Regions from separate parts of the Arthrobacter sp. SRS-W-1-2016 genome, predicted to be linked through region 1. Evidence: riboswitches for the same ligand, from Rfam matches in the RefSeq annotation. Region 1 holds a riboswitch; each other region holds the start of a gene.

Region 1 (7,104 bases):
GGAGGAAAACCGCGTTGTCCGCGTGAACCACCAAGTTGCTACCGTCCGGCGCCCAAACAGTGTCAGTCATTGAGGCCGTTAAGCCTCGGTGCTCTCGCCGGATGCACCGGAAGCGGAGACCACTTCGCCGTTGCGGCGGCGGGTGCGGGAGCGGCGTGCGCGGGCCGGCTTGTCCGCGCCCTCGCCGGACTGTGCCTGCCCGGATTGGGGCTCGGCGGACTGAACCGAACCCTCAGCGGGGGCTGCTTCGCCTTCGGACGTACGACGGCGGCGCGTGCGGTTGCGGCCGCCATCACCGTCTCCTTCGCGGGCCGGAGCGTCGCCGGACTTCGGACCGCGGCGTGCACCTTCACGGCCACCATCGCGCCCGCCGGCGCGAGCGGTGCGTCCACGCCCGGAATCGCCTCCGGAACGGGAGTTCTTCTTGCCGGTCTCGCCCAGGTCTTCAAGGACCTCGGCGTCGACGCCTGCGAGGGTGCGCTTGTCGCGGGGCAGGCGTCCCTTGGTGCCCGCGGGGATGTCGAGTTCCTCGAAAAGGTGCGGCGACGAGGAGTAGGTTTCCACGGGCTCCGGGTAGCTCAAGCCAAGCGCCTTGTTGATGAGGCCCCAGCGCGGCATGTCGTCCCAATCGACGAACGTCACGGCTGTGCCCTTGTTGCCAGCGCGGCCGGTGCGGCCCACCCGGTGCAGGTAGATCTTTTCGTCTTCGACGCACTGGTAGTTGATCACGTGCGTGACGTCATCGACGTCGATGCCGCGTGCGGCGACGTCGGTGGCCACGAGGACGTCCACCTTGTTGTTGCGGAAGGCCCGGAGGGCCTGTTCGCGGGCGCCCTGGCCCAAGTCGCCGTGAATCGCGGCGGCCGCGAAGCCGCGGTCCACGAGTTCCTCGGCAACCTTGGCCGCGGTGCGCTTGGTCTTGGTGAAGATGATGGTCCGGCCGCGGCCGCGGGCCTGCAGGATGCGGGCGACGACCTCCACCTTGTCCATGCTGTGGGCACGGTAGATGAGCTGCCGGATGTCGCGCTTCGTCAGGCCTTCGTCGTCCGGGTCGGCGGCACGGATGTGCGTGGGCTGTGTCATGTAGCGGCGCGCCATGGCGATGACCGGGCCAGGCATAGTGGCCGAGAAGAGCAGGGTCTGGCGGACGGCGGGTGTGCCGGCAATCAGGGTCTCTACGTCGGGAAGGAAGCCGAGGTCAAGCATCTCGTCTGCTTCGTCGAGAATCACCATGCGAACATTCTTGAGGTTCAGGTGCTTCTGCTTGTACAGGTCGATCAGGCGGCCGGGAGTGCCGACAACAACCTCGACGCCCTTTTGCAGGGCTTCGATCTGGGGCTCGTAAGCGCGGCCGCCGTAGATGGTGGCGATGCGGGCATTGCGTTTCCGTGATGCCGTCTGGAGGTCGTTTGCCACTTGGACGGCGAGTTCGCGGGTAGGAACAATCACCAGGGCCTGGGGCGCACCCGGGACTGCGAGCTTCTCGTGGCCGGCGTCGCCCGGTCCGACGACGCGCTGCAGCGCCGGGATGCCGAAGCCGAGGGTCTTTCCGGTACCGGTCTTCGCTTGGCCGATGATGTCGTGACCGCCCAGGGCGACCGGGAGGGTCATGGCCTGGATGGGGAACGGGTGGGTGATTCCGGCGTCGGCGAGGGATTCGACGATGTCTGCGCGGACGTTGTAGTCGGCGAAGGTCTTTTCCGCGATCTCGTGGGGTGTTTCATCCGAGGAAATGGTTTCCTCGGGTTCGATCGTTTCGGTTCCGTCTGTCAGAACTTCATGGGTGTGCAATTCACTCACAGTGGAGTTTTCCTTATTCATTTGGGCTGCGCTGCGTGCTCAACGGTTGTGGCAGGGCCGTTCCGGAGCACGGATGGGCGCAAGCAAATCCAGTGGAAGCCGATCGCGGGCTATCTAAATACTGGCACTGGGGACCAGCTGGTGTATCTCAAGATCGCGTAGGGGCGGGCTTGTTGATGTCAAAAAATGAACTGAATCAACGACCGGGCATCCATTACTACTTACACAGTCTAGCGTCTGGGGACAATAAACCCCGGATCGCGGTCCCGGGCCCGCGAACGAAGTGCGCTACGGGAGGAGCTCGAAGGTGATTTGGCGGGTGGCAATGTCCGCGTGAAGCAGTTTCACGCGGACCTTCGTTCCGGACTCCATTTCGCCATCGCAACGAGCGGTGACCGCGGGCTCGGCGATCTGCACGACACCGTAGGGGCCGTGCTGGGCTCCGTTTCCGTTGCCGTTTCCGTTGTTGCCGTTGTGGCTGTTCCCGTTGCCATTTCCGTTGTTTTTGGCGGGCTTCGATCCGGAAATCACCACGGCGTCGAATTCCTGTCCGATGTGGTTGACAAGGAGCGCTGCCTCCACCGTGTCCAGGGCCAGGTGCTCCATTTTCGCGGCCAGCTGGTCGGATGACGCCATGATCTCGGGCAGGCTCGGCAAAGCGTCCCGGGCCCATGCTGGTATCTCGGTTCCATTGCTGAGCGCTTCGCAGATGACCAGGACAAATCGATCGACCAGCCGGCGCAACGGAGCGGTGGTGTGGGCATAGGGTGCCCCGATGGCGGACTGCATCACGCTGTCCGGGACCTCGCCGTCGAAAGGCGTGTAGCCGGCACCACGGAAAAGCAGTCCCGCTGAATGGAGGATGGCCAGTTGCCGGGGGTCCTTGGCATCGAGGCTCCGCAGGTACTCGCCATAGCTGGTCCCCTCGGTCCAAGGTTTGCCAAGCGCCCCGGTTTGCCGTTTGAAATGGAGCAACGAACGCTCATCGGGGGCGGGCATGGTCCGTAGGATTCCCACTTTGCCGTCGAGCATCAGCTGGGCGGCTGCCATCCCGGTCATGAGCGAAATCTGGGCGTTCCAGTCCTCCACCGGCAGCGAGGGAGCTGCGACGATCCTGTAGCCCTCGCCGTCGGGCAGCTGCACGATTTCCTGCTCAGGCATGTTCAGGCTGGCTCCGCCGCGGCGGCGTTCGAGTTCCACCCGCTTGAGTCCGACCTCCTTGAGGAGATGAAGGACGGGATCGGCCGCGCCGGAATCGATCTCCGCCTGCACGCCTTTGTAGTCGAGCTTGGCGCGGCTGCGTACGCTTGCCCGACCCACAGAGACGGTGCGGAACTCCGCTTCGGCGTCGAGTTCGAAGTCCCACACGAACGCGCCGCACGTCTGGCCGGCCAACAGGCTTCCGGCGTGCTCGCTGATGATCTCGGGGTGCAGCGGTATGCGGCCGTCCGGGGCATAGTACGTTTGCCCGCGGTGGCGGGTTTCGGCGTCGAGCGCTCCTCCCGGGGGCACGAAGGAGGGCACATCGGAGATGGCGTAGAGGACCCTGTAACCATCGCCGGACCGGTCGATGAAGAGCGCCTGATCGAGATCCGTGGAAGAGGCCGGGTCGATCGTGATGAACGGAACGTCCGTGAGGTCCTGCACCGGCAGGGTGTGTCCGGAAACCGCCGCTTCGGCGTCGCGCAGCGCTTCAGCGGGATAGCCTGCAGGCAGCTCGAGTTCAGTCCGAAGCGCCGCCAGTGCTTCCGCGAGCTGATTCGACGTTTCACTGACATTCGGGGCTATCCGCTGATGTGACACGAAAGTCAGGGTAACTCCAAAATCTTTCGGCGTCTCGCTAGGCCGCCGCAGCGTCAAGGGCGGCCAGGAGTGCCTGGGCTGCCGCCGTCGGATCCTCTGCCTCGGTGATGGCGCGGACCACTACGATGCGGCTTGCACCGGCCTCCACTACCTCTTCGACGTTGCCCAGATCGATGCCCCCGATCGCGAACCAGGGGAGCACCACGCCGCCGACTGTCTCAGCGTCTGCCTGCTTCACCGCGCTGGCGGCGTACTTCACCAGATCGAGCCCGACGGCGGAGCGTCCCGGCTTGGTAGGGGTGGCCCACACCGGCCCGACGCAGAAGTAGTCCAGGCCGCTGCGGCCAGGCGACGCGGCGATGGCCGCGTCGATCTGTTCCGGCGTGTGCGTGGAGAGGCCGATGATGGTGGGGTCGTGGAGCAGCTTCCGGGCCGAGCGCAGCGGAATGTCCTTTTGGCCGATATGGAACACCGGTGCACCCGAGAGGGAAGCGACGTCCGCCCGGTCGTTGACTGCCCAGAGACGGCCGTGACGGTGCGCCACGGATTGCAGGATCTCCAGGAGTTCCAGTTCCTCGGCGGCTTCAATCGTCTTGTCACGCAGCTGGATGATGTCCACGCCGCCCTCGAATGCGGCATCGACAAATTGCTCAAAATCACCCTGTTGCTTGCGGGCGTCGGTGCAGAGGTACAGGCGGGCGGTGGTGTGGACATCGTGCTGGGTCATGGAAACAGAGTAGTTCCTCTAAACTGGGCTGGTACCGCGGGAGCCGCGGCGGCGGTCACAATCGCCGCGCGGCTGAGAGGGCTTCAGCGCCGACCGCTTGACCTGATCCGGCTAGTACCGGCGTAGGGAAGGACTCCATGGAAGAAGCAAACACCCGGAACGGGCCCCTCCACGCGGATGTCGCGGTGATCGGGGGCGGTGTCATTGGCCTCGGCATCGCGGGGGAAGCCCGCAGATCCGGCCGTTCGGTTGCCCTCATCGATCCCGCACCGGCCAGCGGCGCTACGTTCGCGGCAGCGGGAATGCTGGCGCCCGTCAGCGAATTGCACTACCAGGAAGAGGACCTCCTGGAGCTCATGCTCGAATCATCGGCGTTGTGGCCGGGCTTCGAACGCAATGTGACCGGCTCAAGCGCCGGGCGCGGCACGGGTTACCGCACGACGCCGACCCTCGCCGTCGGTGCGGACGCCGCGGACCGCCGGGCGCTCGCCGACCTTCGGGACGTCCAGCTCGCCCATGGCTTGGTGGTGGAATCCGTTCCGTTGCGCGAGGCGCGGGAGCGAGAGCCGCTCTTGAGCCCGCAGATTTCCTGTGCTTTCGATATCCCGGGCGATCACCAAGTGGATCCGCGCCGGCTCTCGGCCGCGATTCTCGCCGCCTTGGCAAACCACCAGCCCGGCGATTCGAGCTGGATCGCGGGGGCAGGGGACGGGTTTGCGGTCCACGACACTGCGGCGGGCCTCCTGTGGGAGGACGGGCGCGTCGTCGGGACGGTGCTCGGCTCGGGCGCCAACGTTCTCGCCACGGAAACAGTAGTAGCCAACGGACTTGATGCTGCCCGCTTGAACGGCCTGCCGGATGGATTGTCGCTGCCATTGCGTCCCGTGTACGGCGACATACTGCGGCTGCGCGTCCCGGAGCATCTGCAGCCCCTTGTCACCGCCACCGTCCGTGGGATGGTGCGCGGAGTGCCCGTGTATATCGTTCCCCGCGACGACGGGACCGTGGTGATCGGCGCAACGCAACGCGAAGACGGTTTGTCGGCGTCCGGGGGAGGAGCCAACCCGGTGTCAGCAGGGGGCGTGTACCAATTGCTCCGCGACGCCCAGGTACTGGTTCCGGCTGTCGCCGAACTGGAACTCCTCGAGGCGACCGCCCGTGCCCGCCCTGGCACACCGGACAACGCACCGCTGTTGGGCCGTGTCGAAGGTCGCGAAGGAACCGTGCCCGGCCTCATCGTGGCCAGCGGCTTTTTCCGGCACGGCGTGCTCCTCACCCCTGCAGCGGCGCAAATCTGCGTCGGACTCATGGATGGCACCGTCGATCCGCGGTGGAACAAATTCCGCCCGGACCGCTTCTCCCGCCCGCTGTCAGCAGCAAGGGCATCCACAGGCGGCCCATCGGCCGACACCCCACATCCCCTTCCGAAGGACCACGCATGAACATCAAATTGAACGGCGCAGACCACACACTGGGCGACGGCGCGTCCGTGACCACACTCGTCAGCCACATCACCGGACGGGTTGTTGACCCCAGCGGCCAGGCGGCCGACGGACGCAAGATCGGCGTCGCCGTCGCACGCAATTCCGAAGTGGTGCCGCGCAGCCAGTGGGCTGCCACCGCGCTCGCAGAGGGCGACGAACTCGAAATCGTGACCGCAGTACAGGGAGGCTGAACAATGACCATAGGAAGCACTCACGCAGCAAGCACCCGAACCGACGCCCTGGTAATCGATGGTGTTGAGTTCGGCTCGCGCCTCATCATGGGAACCGGCGGAGCCCCGAGCCTGGACGGCCTGGGAGCAGCGCTGTTGGCCTCCGGCACCGAACTCACCACCGTTGCCATGCGGAGGTACTCACCGACGGAGACCGGTTCCCTGTTCCAGTTGCTCGTGGACCACGGCATCCGTGTCCTGCCCAACACCGCCGGCTGCTTTACCGCCAAGGACGCTGTCATGACAGCCGAACTTGCCCGGGAGGCCTTGGAAACGGATTGGGTCAAGCTGGAGGTCATCGCCGACGAGCAGACGCTCCTGCCCGATGCCGTGGAGTTGGTGGATGCAACGGAGAAGCTGGTGGACCGCGGCTTCAAGGTCTTCGCCTACACCAACGACGACCCCGTGCTGGCGCTTCGGCTGGAAAACCTCGGAGCAACGGCGGTGATGCCGTTGGGCGCGCCTATCGGTACCGGCTTGGGCATCCTGAATCCCCACAACATCGAGCTCATTGTGTCCCGGGCTTCCGTGCCGGTGGTGCTCGACGCCGGCATCGGCACTGCCTCCGACGCCGCGTTGGCCATGGAGCTCGGCTGCGACGCCGTGCTGCTGGCCACTGCAGTGACCCGCGCGCAGAACCCGGTGCAGATGGGCGAGGCCTTCAAACACGCGGTCATCGCCGGTAGGCTGGCGAAGCAGGCGGGCCGCATCCCGCGCCGGGAACACGCGCTGGCGTCATCGGCCATGGAAGGCCGGGCAGAGTTTCTCTAGCGGGTTATTGCCGGCCGTCGGCGGATTCGTGTGAATCCCCTGTCAGCGAAGGAGCTCCCCATGGCCGGCAAGGATGACATCCTCACCAAGTCCGCGATCGACGACGCCTTGGCGGATCTGCCGGACTGGCGATACCACCTGGGCAGCCTCGTCACGGTCTATAAATGCCCGACGTCGGCGGCGGCACTCGAGCTGATTGCCGCCGTCGGGCGCATCGCCGAGCAGCAGAACCACCACCCGGACCTGGACTGGAGGTACAACCGGGTGTCCATCCGCTACACCTCCCACG
Region 2 (7,104 bases), on a different contig from region 1:
GCCGCGACAAGGCTCGACTTGCCTGCGGAGGGGAAGCCAACCAGTGCGATGTCCGCAATGGACTTCAGTTCCAGGACGATGTCGCTGGACTCGCCTTCGATACCGAGGAGGGCGAAACCGGGTGCCTTGCGCTTCTGGGAAGACAACGACGAGTTACCGAGGCCGCCCAGGCCGCCTGCGGCGGCAACGAACTCGGTGCCTTCACCGACGAGGTCGGCGAGGACGACGCCGTCCTTGGTCTTGACCACGGTGCCGTCCGGGACGGGAAGCACAAGGGTTTCACCGTTCTTGCCACCGCGCCAGTCGCCCATGCCGGGACCGCCGTTGGTCGCGTGGCGGTGCGGAGCGTGGTGGTAATCAAGCAAAGTGGTGGTCTGGGCATCGACGCGCAGGATCACGTCGCCGCCATTGCCGCCGTTGCCGCCGTCGGGTCCGCCGAGCGGCTTGAACTTCTCGCGCTTAACAGAGACACAGCCGTGGCCGCCTGTTCCGCCGGATACGTGAAGTACTACCCGGTCTACGAAGGTCGCCACGTGTTTCTCCTCTTTGTGGAAATTACTGCTTGAATGCGCGTTGCGGGCTCATGCGCCGCCGCCCGCCCTAGTAAATTCTAGTGCGGTTAAAAAGACAGGTGGAGCGGGCCATACGGCCCGCTCCACCCGTTCAGAACGTGTTATTACTCTGCAGCTGCAGCAGCAACGATGTTCACTACGCGACGGCCACGGCGAGTACCGAACTCAACCGCACCTGCCTGCAGGGCGAACAGGGTGTCGTCGCCACCGCGGCCGACACCGGCGCCCGGGTGGAAGTGGGTGCCGCGCTGGCGGACGATGATCTCGCCTGCGGAAACGACCTGGCCACCGAAGCGCTTCACGCCGAGGTACTGGGCGTTGGAGTCACGACCGTTGCGAGTGGAGCTCGCGCCTTTTTTATGTGCCATTTGAAATGCCTGCCTTTAAATTCTGGGGAATCTGTTGAAAACCTGAACAGCAACCAGTGGTTACTTGATACCGGTGATCTTGATCTTGGTCAGTTCTTGACGGTGACCCTGGCGCTTCTTGTAGCCGGTCTTGTTCTTGAACTTCTGGATGACGATCTTCGGACCACGGAGGTCTTCGAGGATCTCAGCCGTAACCTTGACCTTGGCCAGATCCGCAGCAGCGGAGGTGACCTTGTCACCGTCCACCAGGAGCAGTGCGGGCAGCTCAAGGGTGCTGCCGGCTCCACCGGGGACGCGGTTCAGGGTTACGTAGTCTCCAACGGAAACCTTTTCTTGGCGGCCGCCTGCGCGGACAATCGCGTACACCACTTGGGCACTCACTTCTCTCGACGTTTATTACTAAATTTGCGTGCGGAACCCCGATCCGAAAACGGGCCTGGTTCACGCTGTGCCTCAACGCCGTGGACTCCGTTACGGAATCCATGAGTCATCCCTCGAACAAATCCAAGTGAAATGTCAATTCCACATGAAAGGTCTCTAGGGGCATAACCCAAGTGTTGGCGTAAGCACCGAAGATCTAGATTACGCTAGTTTCGCCTTCGGCTGCAAATGAGGCCAGGTCCGGAGGCTGCCACGTGATGGCTGCCACAGACTGGCTATGCCGCCATCCGGTACCGTGCCCGTCAACCTTACCCTGCCGGCCGGGAAAATCCCGGATCCTCACGCCGACACGCTGCGGCGTCCGACGGAATGGCGCCGCCATCCCGTCCTTCCGCACCAGGAAACGGGTTCAGCCGTGCAGCCTTGGGGCATCAAAGAACGCAGTTTCATAGCGGCAGGATTCGGAGAATGCCTCCATCATGGCCGTGCGCTCGGCAGGAGAAGCGGCCCGTGCGGCCGCATCCGTGATGTCGATCGCCTTGCGGGTGGCCTCGGCGAACGCCTCGTCCGCGTATGTACGCAGCCAGTCCGCATAAGGGTGCTCGTCCGACGCTCCGGCCTGAAGGTAGCCATGGTGGAGCTGCCGTCCCACCTCGGCGTACAACCAGTAGCAGGGCAGCACGGCAGCCAACAGCACGGCATAGCTGCCCGACGCCGACGCCGCGAGCAAGTGGTCGACGTAGGCCTTGGTGACGGGGCCTTGTTTTTCGCTTACCTGCCGTCCGCTGAGCCAATTCCGATGGAGCTCGGACTCGACTTCAAGGCACATCTGCGAGCCGCGGGCCCAGAACAGCTGTTCGTTTTCGCTGGGGGCAAGGGCGCTTGCCCTGGCCAGGACCCTGGAATAGCCGTTGAGATAGATGGCATCCTGGGACAGGTAGTAGCTGAACTGCGCTTCGCCGAGGGCGCCGGTTTGCAAATGTTGGATGAAGTCCAGGCCATAAATAGCCGCAAGTTCCGATTGGGCTGCGTTCCACATCCGGACGGCGAAATCCCCTGGCTGCAGCTCTTGCTGGAGTGCGTGGAAATGATGGATCGGCCCGTTGCCCTTCCCCACTTCCAGCACCTCGGACTGGGTCAGCGCCTCCTGTAGCCAAGGCTTGACCACGCGCAGGGCAGATTCCCAATCGCCGAGCCGCGCCTTCGCCGTAGCCATCGCCGACGACAGGGAACATCCCGTGCCGTGGCTGTTGCGGGTCTCCACACGTTGGCCGGCGAATTCCACCACGTCCTGGCTCAGGACTCCCCCGGTGTTGACCAGGGCATCGGGGCAGCCCGCTCCCTGCAGGTGTCCGCCCTTCACCAGGACGGTGTTTCCGCAGGCAGCTGCCAGTCGCTTGCCCTGCTCCAGCGCCGATGCCCAGTCAGTCGCCTCAGCTTCGCCAAGCAGCATGGCCAATTCGGGAAGGTTGGGGGTGACCAGGTCGGCGAGGGGCAGCAGCTCCCGCAGCGCGGTTTCAGCGGATTCCGCGAGGAGCCGGTCGCCACTGGTGGCGATCATCACCGGATCCAGCACGACGACGGCGGGACGCGCCTCGCCGAGCCAGCGGCGGACTTCGTGGATGACCGCGGTGTCCCCGAGCATGCCGATTTTGACGGCATCGACCGTGATGTCGTCGCTGATGGCATCCAATTGCTGGCGCAGGAACTCCACGGGAGGCACATGGACGGCAGTGACTCCTCGCGTGTTTTGTACGGTGAGCGCCGTGATGACGGCCATGCCGTAGCCGCCGTTGGCCGCAATGCTTTTCAGGTCGGCTTGGATCCCGGCACCACCCGAGGGATCCGAGCCGGCGATGCTGAGGACCCTGGGGATAGGGTTCCGGGCAGCCTTGAGCGGGTAGACGGCCGATTGCGCCGAAACAGTCATGCGAGACATCCCTTCGCCGGTGCTAACCGGACAGGTTCAACGGGTTTGGTCTCAGCCGGCTTGGTGCGCGGCACCCCGTGTCGGTCCCCTAGTTTAACCCGGATCACACCCCGCCTGCTGAAATCGCCCAATGCAACCGGGGCGTGCGGGGGCCAGGTGAAACAGCGGGAAACGCAGAAGCCCCGGCCGTTTCCACGAGAGTGGAACGGCCGGGGCCTCTGCAAGGTATTGCGCCTAGAGCTGTGACTTGGGCACGCCGACTCCGAGAATGATCGGCTCCGCTGCCGGCGTCGACTTGGCCGGTGCAGCGTCCGGTGCCTTGGCCTCGTGCGCGGCCCCACCGGAGGCAGCCACAGCGACCTCGTGGTGCTCGACGTTGGTGGCGTTGGCGGCACCCTGGGCACGGCTGGCACTGCGGTTGCGGCGGCCTCGGCGTCCACGCGAACCCGAGTCCGGGGATTCACCGCTTGCAACGCCCGCGCGGGCCTCTGCGGGGGTTCCCTGGGGTTCCGCGGCTGCCGGGGTGGTGCCGGGCGCCTCCCCGAGTCCCGCGAACGCCTGAGCCAACAGATCCAGGCTCATGGCAGGGGCGCCGCTCGCTGGCTCTTCCTCGTGGTGGACGAAGGGCAGGGCCACTTCCTCGCCGCCGAACCGCAGCACAGGCTTCGAACGTTCCTCGCCACCCGATGCAGCGGCAGGAGCCGGGGCGGCCGGGGTTGCGGGAGTTGCTTCGGCTACGTGCCCGTCAGCGAGCAATTCCGCCGCGTGGTGGAGCTCGTCGTCGTGCAGGTGGGCAGCGTGTGCTGCCGCCGCGATGGTGGCAAGGGCGGCGCGGGTGGCTGCCTGCCGGTTCGGATCGGTGGATTCGACCGTGTGGACCGGCACCGGAGGTGTGACCGGGAGTTCGGCAGTTCCCTGGCCCGCGCCCCTGCCGCGGCGGCGCTTGCGCTGCTCCGGGCGGACGGCCGGCTGTGACTCAGTGCGTGGGTGGTGGTGTTCAGCTGCCACCACGTTGGCCCGACGGTGCTCGACAGGCTCGTCGTGCGTGACGATTCCGCGCCCTGCGCACGTCTCGCACTGCTCGCCGAAGACCTCAAGCAGGCCGGTGCCCATGCGCTTGCGGGTCATCTGGACCAAGCCAAGCGACGTCACTTCGGCGACCTGGTGCTTGGTTCGGTCCCGGCCGAGGCACTCGACGAGGCGACGCAATACGAGGTCACGGTTGGATTCAAGGACCATGTCAATGAAGTCGATGACGATGATTCCGCCGATGTCGCGCAAGCGCAGCTGGCGCACCACTTCCTCGGCAGCCTCAAGGTTGTTCTTGGTGACGGTTTCCTCGAGGTTGCCACCGCTGCCGGTGAACTTCCCGGTGTTGACGTCCACAACCGTCATGGCCTCGGTGCGGTCGATCACGAGCGAACCACCGGAGGGCAGGAAGACCTTGCGTTCCAGCGCCTTGTGGATCTGCTCGTCCACGCGCCATGCCGAGAAAATGTCCTGGTCCGAGGTCCACTTCTCAAGGCGTCCCACCAGATCCGGCGCCACGTACGTGACATAGGCCTCGATGGTGTCCCAGGCTTCGTCGCCGGAGACGATCAGCTTGGAGAAGTCCTCGTTGAAGACGTCGCGGACAACCTTGATGGTGAGGTCCGGTTCGCCGTACAGGAGCTCCGGGGCCAGGATCTTGGTGGACGTGGACTGGCTTTCGATGCCTTCCCACTGGGCCCGCAAGCGGTTGATATCGTGCGTCAGCTCTTCCTCGGATGCACCCTCGGCGGCCGTGCGGACAATGACGCCCGCGTTCTCCGGGAGGCGATCTTTGAGGATCTTCTTCAGGCGGTTGCGCTCGACGTCGGGCAGCTTGCGGGAAATTCCCGTCATTGACCCGCCCGGCACGTACACGAGGTAGCGGCCGGGAAGCGAAATCTGGCTCGTCAGGCGCGCGCCCTTGTGGCCCACGGGGTCCTTGGTCACCTGGACCAGCACGGAATCGCCTGACTTCAGCGCGTTTTCAATGCGGCGCGGTTTGCCTTCCAGGGTGACGGCATCCCAGTTGACTTCGCCGGCGTAGAGCACTGCGTTGCGGCCGCGTCCGATGTCGACGAATGCCGCTTCCATCGACGGCAGCACGTTCTGGACCTTGCCCAGGTAAACGTTGCCGATGAGGGAGTCCTGTTGTGTCTTCGACACGAAGTGCTCCGCGAGCACGCCGTCTTCGAGGACACCAATCTGGATCCTGTCGTCGCGCTGGCGAACGATCATCTGGCGGTCGACGGACTCACGGCGGGCCAGGAATTCGGCCTCGGTGATGACCTGGCGGCGGCGGCCGGTCTCGCGGGACTCGCGGCGGCGCTGCTTCTTGGCTTCAAGGCGAGTGGAGCCCTTGACGCTCGTGACGCGGTCCGAGCTGCTGGTGGACTCAACATGCGGGCGCGGAGCGCGGACACGGGTGACCGTGTTGGGGGGATCGTCGTCTCCGCCACCTGTCAGTTCCAGGTCCTGATCGCCACGGCGACGGCGCCGGCGACGGCGGGAAGTCACGCCTTCTTCGAGGACATCGTCGGTACCGGCTTCTGCCTCGTCCTCGGATTCCGCGGCGGTTTCTTCTCCCACGGCTTCATCACGCTCGGTGCCCCGGCGTCCACGACGGCCCCGGCTGCGACGCCGACGGCGGCTTCCGGATTCGTCCAGTTCGTTGTCCTCGGAGACTTCCTCGGCCTCGGCCCGCGGTTCTTCTTCGACGACGGCCGGACGGGCAACTGCGCTCAAGTCCGGCGCCTGGAAGATCATGGACGTAACGGAGCCAGGTTCCAGGAACAGCGAAGCGATCGGACTTGCGGATTCCGCCTCGACGGCCGGCTCCTCAGCGGTTTCCTCATTTGCTTCCCCGGGCACAACCTCCGCAACCGGAGCTTCGACCACTGCTTCTTCGGCAACGGGCTCGGTGCTCTTGGCTTTCGTGGTACGACGACGGCGGGCCGGCTTTTCCGGGGCAGTTTCGGCCTCTGCGGCTACTTCAGGTACGACGACGGCAGCCTCCGGTGCCTCGCCGCCACCGGTGGAAGCGTCTTCCGCGAAACCAGGCAACGGTTCCGGAGTTTCGACCTTCTTGCGAGACCTGCTGCGCCGGACAGGGGCTTTGGGCTCAACGATGTCCGCCGACTCGGCGAGGGGCTCAACGGTGGTTGCGGCAGCTCCGGCGTCGGGGGTTGCGTCCGCAGCGAGCGGCTCAACGGTGGCGGCAGCTCCGGCGTCGGGGGTTGCGTCCGCAGCGACCGTCTTCGGTGCCGCCTTGCGGCGGGTGCGGGTGACCTTCTTGGGTGCTTCAGTGGTCTCTGCGGACGCCGCATCTTCGGCGGCGGCTACAACTTGCTCGTTATCCATATGTGGCAACACTCCTGCCCTTGCGCAACCGCCACATCCGGTGCCCAGAGGGGCAATATTGTCAAAACCCGCAGGCGTTGACAGAAGTCAGTAGTGTTCTTTCCGGTTCGCACCAGCATGGGGGTGCGGCATCCACGGAAAGCCGGCTTCGCTCCAAACCCGTTGTTCTAAAAACACAACCAGGTGCCGTCCATTGCCACTGCGGCGCTTCCGGGGATCATTGGATCCTGGGCATGCCCTGCAAATGACTGGCGGTCTTGGGAACAAGATACCGGACCGGATTCCGCATGTGGATCGGCTTCCGGCCATGTTCATTCTCTCACACGCCCGCACTCCCGGCAGGAAGGACGCCCTGAAACCTTCCGTGCCGTCGCCCTCGCTGGACGCGTCCTCCAGCCGCCGCGGCTAGAATCCTCCCAAGAGCACTCCCCGGTTCCGCGCCGGGCCTCCCAGAAAAGGACAGCCA
Region 3 (7,104 bases), on a different contig from region 1:
GGACATGGGCGTTGGCACGGCAAGACGACATCCAGGACGACGCCGAAGACCGGCGCGTCGCGAAGACACCCAGCTTTGACGCCGAGGACGACTCGGTGGTTCCCGAGGAAACATCCGAGTTCCCGGTCACGGCAGTCACCGAAGCAGCCAAGGAAGGAGGCCCCCTGTGAACATCGCCAGCCTGGCGCCGCTCGCCGTCGTACTTCCCATCCTCGGTGCCGCACTCACGTTCGCCCTGAACAGGAACCCGCTGGCCCAACGGGTGGTCAGCATCGGTTTGTTGTCCCTTACCTTGCTCCTGGAATGCTTGGTCCTTGCCTCGGTATGGACCACGGGCACCGCATCCGTCACCCTGGGTGGCTGGCAACCGCCCTTTGGCGTGGTGATGGTGGTGGACCAGTTCTCTTCGCTCATGTTGGTGGTCTCGTCCGTCATCAGCCTCGCGGTGCTGATTTACGCCACCGGCCAGGGCATGGCCGACGGCGACCGCGAGGCACCGGTGTCGATCTTCCACCCGACCTACCTGATCCTGGTGGCCGGTGTCTCCAACGCCTTCCTCACGGGTGACCTCTTCAACCTGTACGTGGGCTTCGAGATCCTGTTGACGGCGAGCTACGTGCTCATGACGTTGGGGGGCACCGGTCCGCGCATCCGCGCAGGGGTCACGTACGTGGTGGTTTCCGTCGTGTCCTCGGTGTTGTTCCTGATCGCCATTGCGATGATCTACGGAGCCACTGGAACCATCACGATGGCGGATCTGGCCATCAAGCTGGCCGGACTGGATCCGGGCACCAGGAACCTGCTCCACGTCATGCTGCTCGTGGCCTTCGGGATCAAGGCCGCCGTTTTCCCGCTGTCCTTCTGGTTGCCTGACTCGTATCCGACCGCGCCGGCACCGGTCACCGCCGTGTTCGCTGGCCTGCTCACCAAGGTGGGCGTGTATGCCATGGTCCGGACGGAAACCCTGCTCTTCCCTGGTGACACCTTGAATACCCCGTTGATGGTGGTAGCGCTCCTGACCATGCTGGTGGGCATCCTCGGCGCCATAGCCCAGAGCGACATCAAACGATTACTCTCCTTCACCCTGGTCAGCCACATCGGCTACATGGTGTTTGGGCTTGCCATGTCTTCCGTTGCCGGGCTTGCGGCAGCCGTCTTCTACGTGGCCCACCACATCACGGTCCAAACGAGCCTGTTCCTGGTCACGGGTTTGATCGAACGCCGGGGCGGCAGCTCATCCATGGACAGGCTGGGTGGGCTTGCCAAGCTCTCTCCGCTCCTGGCGCTGCTGTTCTTCATTCCAGCGATGAACCTCGCGGGAATTCCACCCTTCTCCGGGTTCCTGGGGAAGCTTGGACTCCTGCAGGCTGGGATCGCCCTGGGGACACCCTTGTCCATGACCTTGGTGGTGGGCGGAGTGGTCACGAGCCTCTTGACCTTGTTGGCGATCGCCCGCGTCTGGAACCGCGCATTCTGGCGGAAACCCGAGGACGCTGAGTACCCGGCCCCCGTCCTGAAAGACTCTGCGGCCGTCGGGCTGCTTCCACGGACCATGGTGGGGCCGACCGCCGCGCTGGTGGTCTTTGGCGTGGCCCTGACCGTCTTTGCGGGTCCGCTCTTCCAATTGGCCGGAAACTCTGCGACACAGATGCTGGACCGTACGGCGTACATCCATTCCGTGCTCGGCGGGAATGCGAAAGTTCCGGACATCGCTGGGCCGGATGCGTCGATCCCACCGCAGGGAGGTGGAAAGTGAGCCGCAAGCGGATCTCGTTCCGCACCGAGTTGCCCCTGCTGGTCTGGCTGGTGGTCGTCTGGGGTGCGCTCTGGCGGGACTTCAGCCCCGGCAATCTTGTGTTCGGTGCGCTGATCGCCGTGGTGGTAGCCAGGGTCTTCTACTTGCCTCCCGTGGAGCTCAGCGGGCGTTTCAACGTGCTGCGGGCCATTCCTTTCGTCGTGGTGTTCCTCGGCAAAGTGGTGGCCGCGAGCTTCCAGGTCATGTACCTGGCGGTCTTCCGGGGTCCTTCGGTAACCAACGCAGTGGTTGCCGTTCCCCTGCGCAGCCGTTCCGACCTTATGGTGACGGCCACAGGGCATGTGATTTCGCTGATTCCGGGTTCCTTGGTGGTGGAGGTGGATCGCTCGACGTCCACGCTCTATATCCATGGGCTCAATGTCCGCAACGTTGTGGACACCGCCAGGCTGCGCAAGGAAGTCCAGGACACGGAAGCCTCGCTGATCCGGATCATGGGTACCCGGGCCGAAATGGACGCACTCCAGGCCGAAGGCCGGCCTGCAACGAGGGGAGCTGCCTCATGAAGGACATCGTGCTGATCGTCACGGCGGTGATTCTTAGCCTCGCGGCGGCGGGCGCAATCTACAGGATCGCCGTCGGGCCTTCGCTGCTGGACCGGGTGCTCGCCTCGGACGTGCTGCTCGCCATATTGGGCGCAGCGCTGGCCATCGACATGGCCGTCAACAGGCACCTCAACAACCTGGTGCTCCTCGTCGCCCTGACGCTGATCGGCTTCGTCGGATCGGTGACGGTGGCCCGCTTCGTGGCCGACAGGAGAGGGCAAGTCAATGACTCCTAACGCCACCGGAGCGGACGCCGTCATCGATGTGGTCACCGCAGTGCTGCTGATTGTCGGTGCGCTGATGTCATTGGGAGCGGCAGTCGGCCTGTTGCGCTTCCCGGACCTGATGAGCCGCATGCACGCAGCCACCAAGCCCCAAGTGCTCGGGTTGTTCCTTGTCTTGGCGGCCATCGGGCTGCAGATGCGCGAATGGTGGGTGTGGCCGATCCTGGCCGTCGCCTGGATCTTCCAACTGCTGACCGTGCCCGTGTCCGCACACATGGTGGGCCGCGCAGGCTACCGGACCAAACACCTCCACCCCGAGCTGCTGAGCATCGACGAACTCGAGGCTGTGGTGGTGCGGGCAGCCGGTCAACGGGCAGCGGAGAAAGCCCAGGAAGCGGCTTCGGAAATGCGCCACACCGGGAGCACGCGCGACGGAGGGAGCGCCCGGGAAAGCGGCAACGCCCGCGACGCCCGGGATAGCGGGAGCGCGGGCGCTAACGACGGGCCGTCCGCTTAGACGACGTCCTGTGTCTTTTCGAAGTGCGAGATGGCGCGCTTCGTACCCCGCCCCGCTACAACCTGGATGACGGCGCTGACAGCGGCGGAAATCAGGGCGAAGGTCAGGGCGGAACGCAGGCTCGCTTCCATGTCGTCGTTGCCCTTGGGTGGCTTGTTGCCTGTGGTTTTTTCCCACAGGGCGTTGACGAGCTTGGTGCCGGCGAAGCCTGCGCCGATGCTTACGCCGGTACCGAGCAGTTTGAAGAAGAAGTTCATTCCGGGACTCCTTGCGGGAGGAAACAGGACCGTCCCCAGCCTAACCCCACTTCAGGGCAGTTCCGGAGCACCGGATGGCGGCTGGTGCCTCAGCCGGAAGAACTCCTGCAGGGCCCCCGGCTTTGGACGCACGGGAACGATGTCCCGGCTCTCCCCCAGCACCGCTTCCATCGTGCCGAGGGCGAGGAGCTCATCCAGCAGAGCCAAGGTGGGCGGCATGAGCTTGAGCGTTCCGGCGGCTTCGGCATCAAGGATTGCGCGGACCGGCATCCACAGGGAGGATGACGCTTCCGTGGTCTGGTGCCTTGGCTCGGCACCGGAAACCGGGCAGGCCAGGTAGAAGTAGGTGTCGAAGCGCTTGGGCTGGTCTGCCGGGGTGACCCAGTTGGCCCACGGACGGAGGGTGGCGGCGTCGAGCTTCACCCCGGCCTCTTCGAAAACCTCGCGCTGTGCGGCCGCCAGTACGCGGCCGGCGTTGAAGCGGGCGGAAGAGGGCTCGACGGCGATGCTGCTCCGGTGCCACGCGGCGGCGTGCCGCTCCACGACGTCGTCCGCGAAGTCCCAGCCGGAGCTGTCCGCATGGTCCACCCGCCCGCCGGGGAAAACGACCATTCCCGCGGCAAAGTCCATCGTGGTCACCCGGTGCTGGACGAACACTTCCAAAGCGCACGCCGCATCTTGAGAGCCCTCCGGAACCGCGGCGTCGCGGACCAGGATCACGCTCGCGGCGAGTCTCGGTTCGGCCGTGCTGTTCGCTTCGTCAATCCCTGCCAAGACCGCTCCTTTGCCTGCGCTTCTGCGTCACATTCTGCTGGATCATTCTCCCAGTTTCCGCGGCCGCCCGCGTCATTCCGGGCCGGACTGCGCCCAACCCGCGAGTGATCCAGCAGAATCCGTCGATTCGCGTTCCGGCACAGCGCCCGCAACCGAGTCAAGGTGTAAACTGAACCACGCCCAAAAGGGCGGATTGATAACGACAGGGGAGCGCCGCCGTCGGGCTCGCAGCAATGCGGTACGGAGGACGGGCGCTGAGAGTGCGGACAGCCGCAGACCCTCGAACCTGATCCGGCTAGTACCGGCGCAAGGGAGTCGAGTTCTCATAGTGTCCGGAACCGGCACGGCGGAAGCCGCCCGCAGGAAACCGGAAACACTTTCCCCTCCTGTTCCTCAGGAGGACAAAATGACTGGTATTTCTGCAAGGCCGGGCCTCACCAAGCCTGCCTACAATTGGCGCGTCGTGGACATTGTCGTGGCGGCGCTGATCTCCATCGCCGGTGGCGTGATCTTCTGGGCATGGGACCAGATGGCTCTGGTTGCCACGCCTATGTCCGCCGGCTACCCGCCCCTGAGCGGCCTGATCGCCGGCGGGTGGATGATTCCGGCAGTCTTGGGCATGCTCATCGTGCGCAAGCCCGGTGCTGCAATTTTCTGCGAGACGGTGGCTGCCACCAGTGAGCTCATCATGGGTTCGCAGTACGGCACCACGGTACTGATCTCGGGCCTGCTCCAGGGCCTTGGCGCGGAACTCATCTTCCTGGCCTTCATGTACAAGAAGTTCAACCTGCCGGTGTCACTGCTGGCCGGTGCCGGCGCGGGCCTGTTCTGCGGCCTCAACGATTCCTTCCTGCCGTGGGGCTGGAACATCGCCTTCGAACCGGTCGACAAGCTCGCGTACATCGTGTTCTGCACGATTTCCGGTGCCGTTATTGCCGGAGCTTTGTCCTGGGTCGCGACACGCGGCCTGGCCAAGACGGGTGTCCTGAGTGCGTTCGCGTCCCGCAAGGCCGCTTCGGAGCCCGTCTTTTCCTGATGCCCAGTCCTGATTCCGGCACCTCTGCAGCGGTGCGACCCGCCGCCATCTCCGCGCAAGGTTGGGGCTGGCGGCACGCCGGCCGCACCACGCAGGCCATCCATGCCCTCGACCTGGACATCCGCCCGGGCGAGCGCGTGCTCCTGCTCGGCCCCTCGGGCGCGGGCAAGTCGACGCTCCTGCATGCACTGGCCGGTGTGCTGGGCGAGGAAGGGGACGACGCCGACGAGACCGGCTCGTTGCTGGTGGACGGTGTGTCGCCGAGGGCCCAGCGGGGCCGTGCCGGACTCATGCAGCAGGACCCGGAAACCCAGGTGGTGCTTTCCCGGTTGGGCGACGACGTCGCGTTCGGTGCCGAGAACCTTTGCGTGCCCCGGGAAGAGATCTGGAAGCGCGTCGGTGAAGCGCTCGACGACGTCGGGCTGCGGAATAGTGCGAGCGGCAACTTTGCGCTCGACCACCCGACGTCGGCCCTCTCCGGCGGGCAGAAACAGCGCCTTGCGCTGGCCGGCATCTTGGCGATGCGGCCGGGCTTGATCCTGCTGGACGAGCCGACCGCCAACCTGGACCCCGCCGGCGTGCTGGAGGTCCGTGACGCCGTGGGCCGCTGCCTCGACAAGACCGGCGCCACGTTGGTGGTGGTGGAGCACAGGGTCTCCGTCTGGAAAGACCTCGTGGACCGGATCGTGGTGCTCCAGCCGGGCAGTTCCTCCTCTGCGGGGGGCTCGACGCCGGCGGTTCTCCTGGACGGCGATCCCGAGACGGTGTTGGTTCAGGCGAGGGACATGCTCATTGCTGCGGGCGTCTGGGTGCCCGGGTACGTCCCGGCCACCAGGCCACGTTCGGGTACAGCGGCCGGCTTCGAGGCGGGGAGCTCCGGGGCGTCGGGTGGGGAGTTGCTCCTCGCCTCCCGGGAGCTCGCAGTGTCCCGTGAACGGTCGCGGCGCCGGGGTTTCACGACGATCCCGCCGCTTCCCGTGCAGTCCGGTCTCGACGCCGAGGTGCTCGCCGGGCAGGCACTGACCATCACGGGCCCCAACGGCGCGGGAAAATCCACCTTCGCTTTGACCCTCGCGGGGCTGCTGGCGCCGGTGTCCGGCGCGGTGACTGCCGCCGTCGGGCTCAGCGACGGCGCCGGCACGGACCCGTTCAAGTGGAAGGCCCAGCAGTTGATCTCGCGCATCGGGACGGTCTTCCAGGAGCCGGAGCACCAGTTTGTCACCGGCCGCGTGCTCGACGAGCTCATGTTCGGCCCCAAGCACCTTGGCCACGGCGAGGAGCGGGTGGACGAATTGCTGGAGCGTCTGCGCCTTCGGCATCTGGTGGACGCCAATCCGTACACGCTCTCCGGGGGCGAAAAGCGCCGGCTGTCAGTGGCCACGGTGCTCGCCGCGCACCCCCGGGTCCTGGTGCTGGACGAGCCCACCTTTGGCCAGGACGCGAACACGTGGGCTGAGCTTGCCTCGTTCCTGTCCGAACTGCTCGATGCAGGAACCTCCGTTGTGTCGGTGACTCACGATCGGGAATTCAGCTCCGTCCTGGGTGGCACCGAGATGCGGCTCGAGCCTGTGCTCCAGGGCGGGGCCCGGCAGGAAGCAGGTGCGGCATGAGGGAAGCCTTGACCCTGCGCGGCAACAATGCCCTCCTGACACGCGCCAATCCGTTGGCCAAGTTCGTGTCGGTCTTCCTGATCACCCTGGTGCTGGCGTTGTCCATCGACCTGGTGTCGGCTTCGACGGCGCTCTTGGGCGAACTGGCGTTGTTCCCGCTCGCGGGCCTTACCGTGCGTTTGCTCTGGCAGCGTGGCTGGCCGTTGATCATCGCGGCGGTGCTGGGCGGCTGGAGCACAGCGATCCTCTCGGCTGGCAGCGGCAGGACACTGCTCGACGTCGGGATCTGGTCAATCAGCGAAGGCTCGCTCCAGCTGGGAGTCGGCTT

The links. A riboswitch is a leader RNA that binds a small molecule or an ion and turns the genes downstream of it on or off. The one in region 1 is predicted to bind thiamine pyrophosphate.
Region 2: it holds a riboswitch for thiamine pyrophosphate, as region 1 does, so the genes downstream of both, thiD (bifunctional hydroxymethylpyrimidine kinase/phosphomethylpyrimidine kinase) here and thiO (glycine oxidase ThiO) in region 1, are expected to answer to the same signal.
Region 3: it holds a riboswitch for thiamine pyrophosphate, as region 1 does, so the genes downstream of both, BMF89_RS12215 (ECF transporter S component) here and thiO (glycine oxidase ThiO) in region 1, are expected to answer to the same signal.

What each region holds. Positions count from the first base shown of each region.
Region 1 is NZ_MTPV01000067.1:16,827-23,930, forward strand. Features, by position in the region: gene BMF89_RS17335 (site-specific DNA-methyltransferase) at 1-70, opposite strand, end outside; gene BMF89_RS17340 (DEAD/DEAH box helicase) at 79-1,800, opposite strand; gene BMF89_RS17345 (RNB domain-containing ribonuclease) at 2,089-3,603, opposite strand; gene thiE (thiamine phosphate synthase) at 3,641-4,330, opposite strand; TPP riboswitch at 4,357-4,476, shown strand; gene thiO (glycine oxidase ThiO) at 4,468-5,772, shown strand; gene thiS (sulfur carrier protein ThiS) at 5,769-6,005, shown strand; gene BMF89_RS17365 (thiazole synthase) at 6,009-6,815, shown strand; gene BMF89_RS17370 (4a-hydroxytetrahydrobiopterin dehydratase) at 6,876-7,104, shown strand, end outside.
Region 2 is NZ_MTPV01000071.1:61,775-68,878, reverse strand. Features, by position in the region: gene obgE (GTPase ObgE) at 1-533, opposite strand, end outside; gene rpmA (50S ribosomal protein L27) at 677-940, opposite strand; gene rplU (50S ribosomal protein L21) at 1,001-1,309, opposite strand; gene thiD (bifunctional hydroxymethylpyrimidine kinase/phosphomethylpyrimidine kinase) at 1,731-3,251, opposite strand; TPP riboswitch at 3,243-3,339, opposite strand; gene BMF89_RS19400 (Rne/Rng family ribonuclease) at 3,486-6,638, opposite strand.
Region 3 is NZ_MTPV01000049.1:50,370-57,473, forward strand. Features, by position in the region: gene BMF89_RS12180 (Na(+)/H(+) antiporter subunit C) at 1-170, shown strand, start outside; gene BMF89_RS12185 (Na+/H+ antiporter subunit D) at 167-1,756, shown strand; gene BMF89_RS12190 (Na+/H+ antiporter subunit E) at 1,753-2,319, shown strand; gene BMF89_RS12195 (monovalent cation/H+ antiporter complex subunit F) at 2,316-2,594, shown strand; partial or broken gene mnhG (monovalent cation/H(+) antiporter subunit G) at 2,584-2,946, shown strand; gene BMF89_RS12205 (DUF4235 domain-containing protein) at 3,096-3,356, opposite strand; gene BMF89_RS12210 (NUDIX domain-containing protein) at 3,408-4,130, opposite strand; TPP riboswitch at 4,325-4,461, shown strand; gene BMF89_RS12215 (ECF transporter S component) at 4,537-5,166, shown strand; gene BMF89_RS12220 (ABC transporter ATP-binding protein) at 5,166-6,776, shown strand; gene BMF89_RS12225 (energy-coupling factor transporter transmembrane component T) at 6,773-7,104, shown strand, end outside.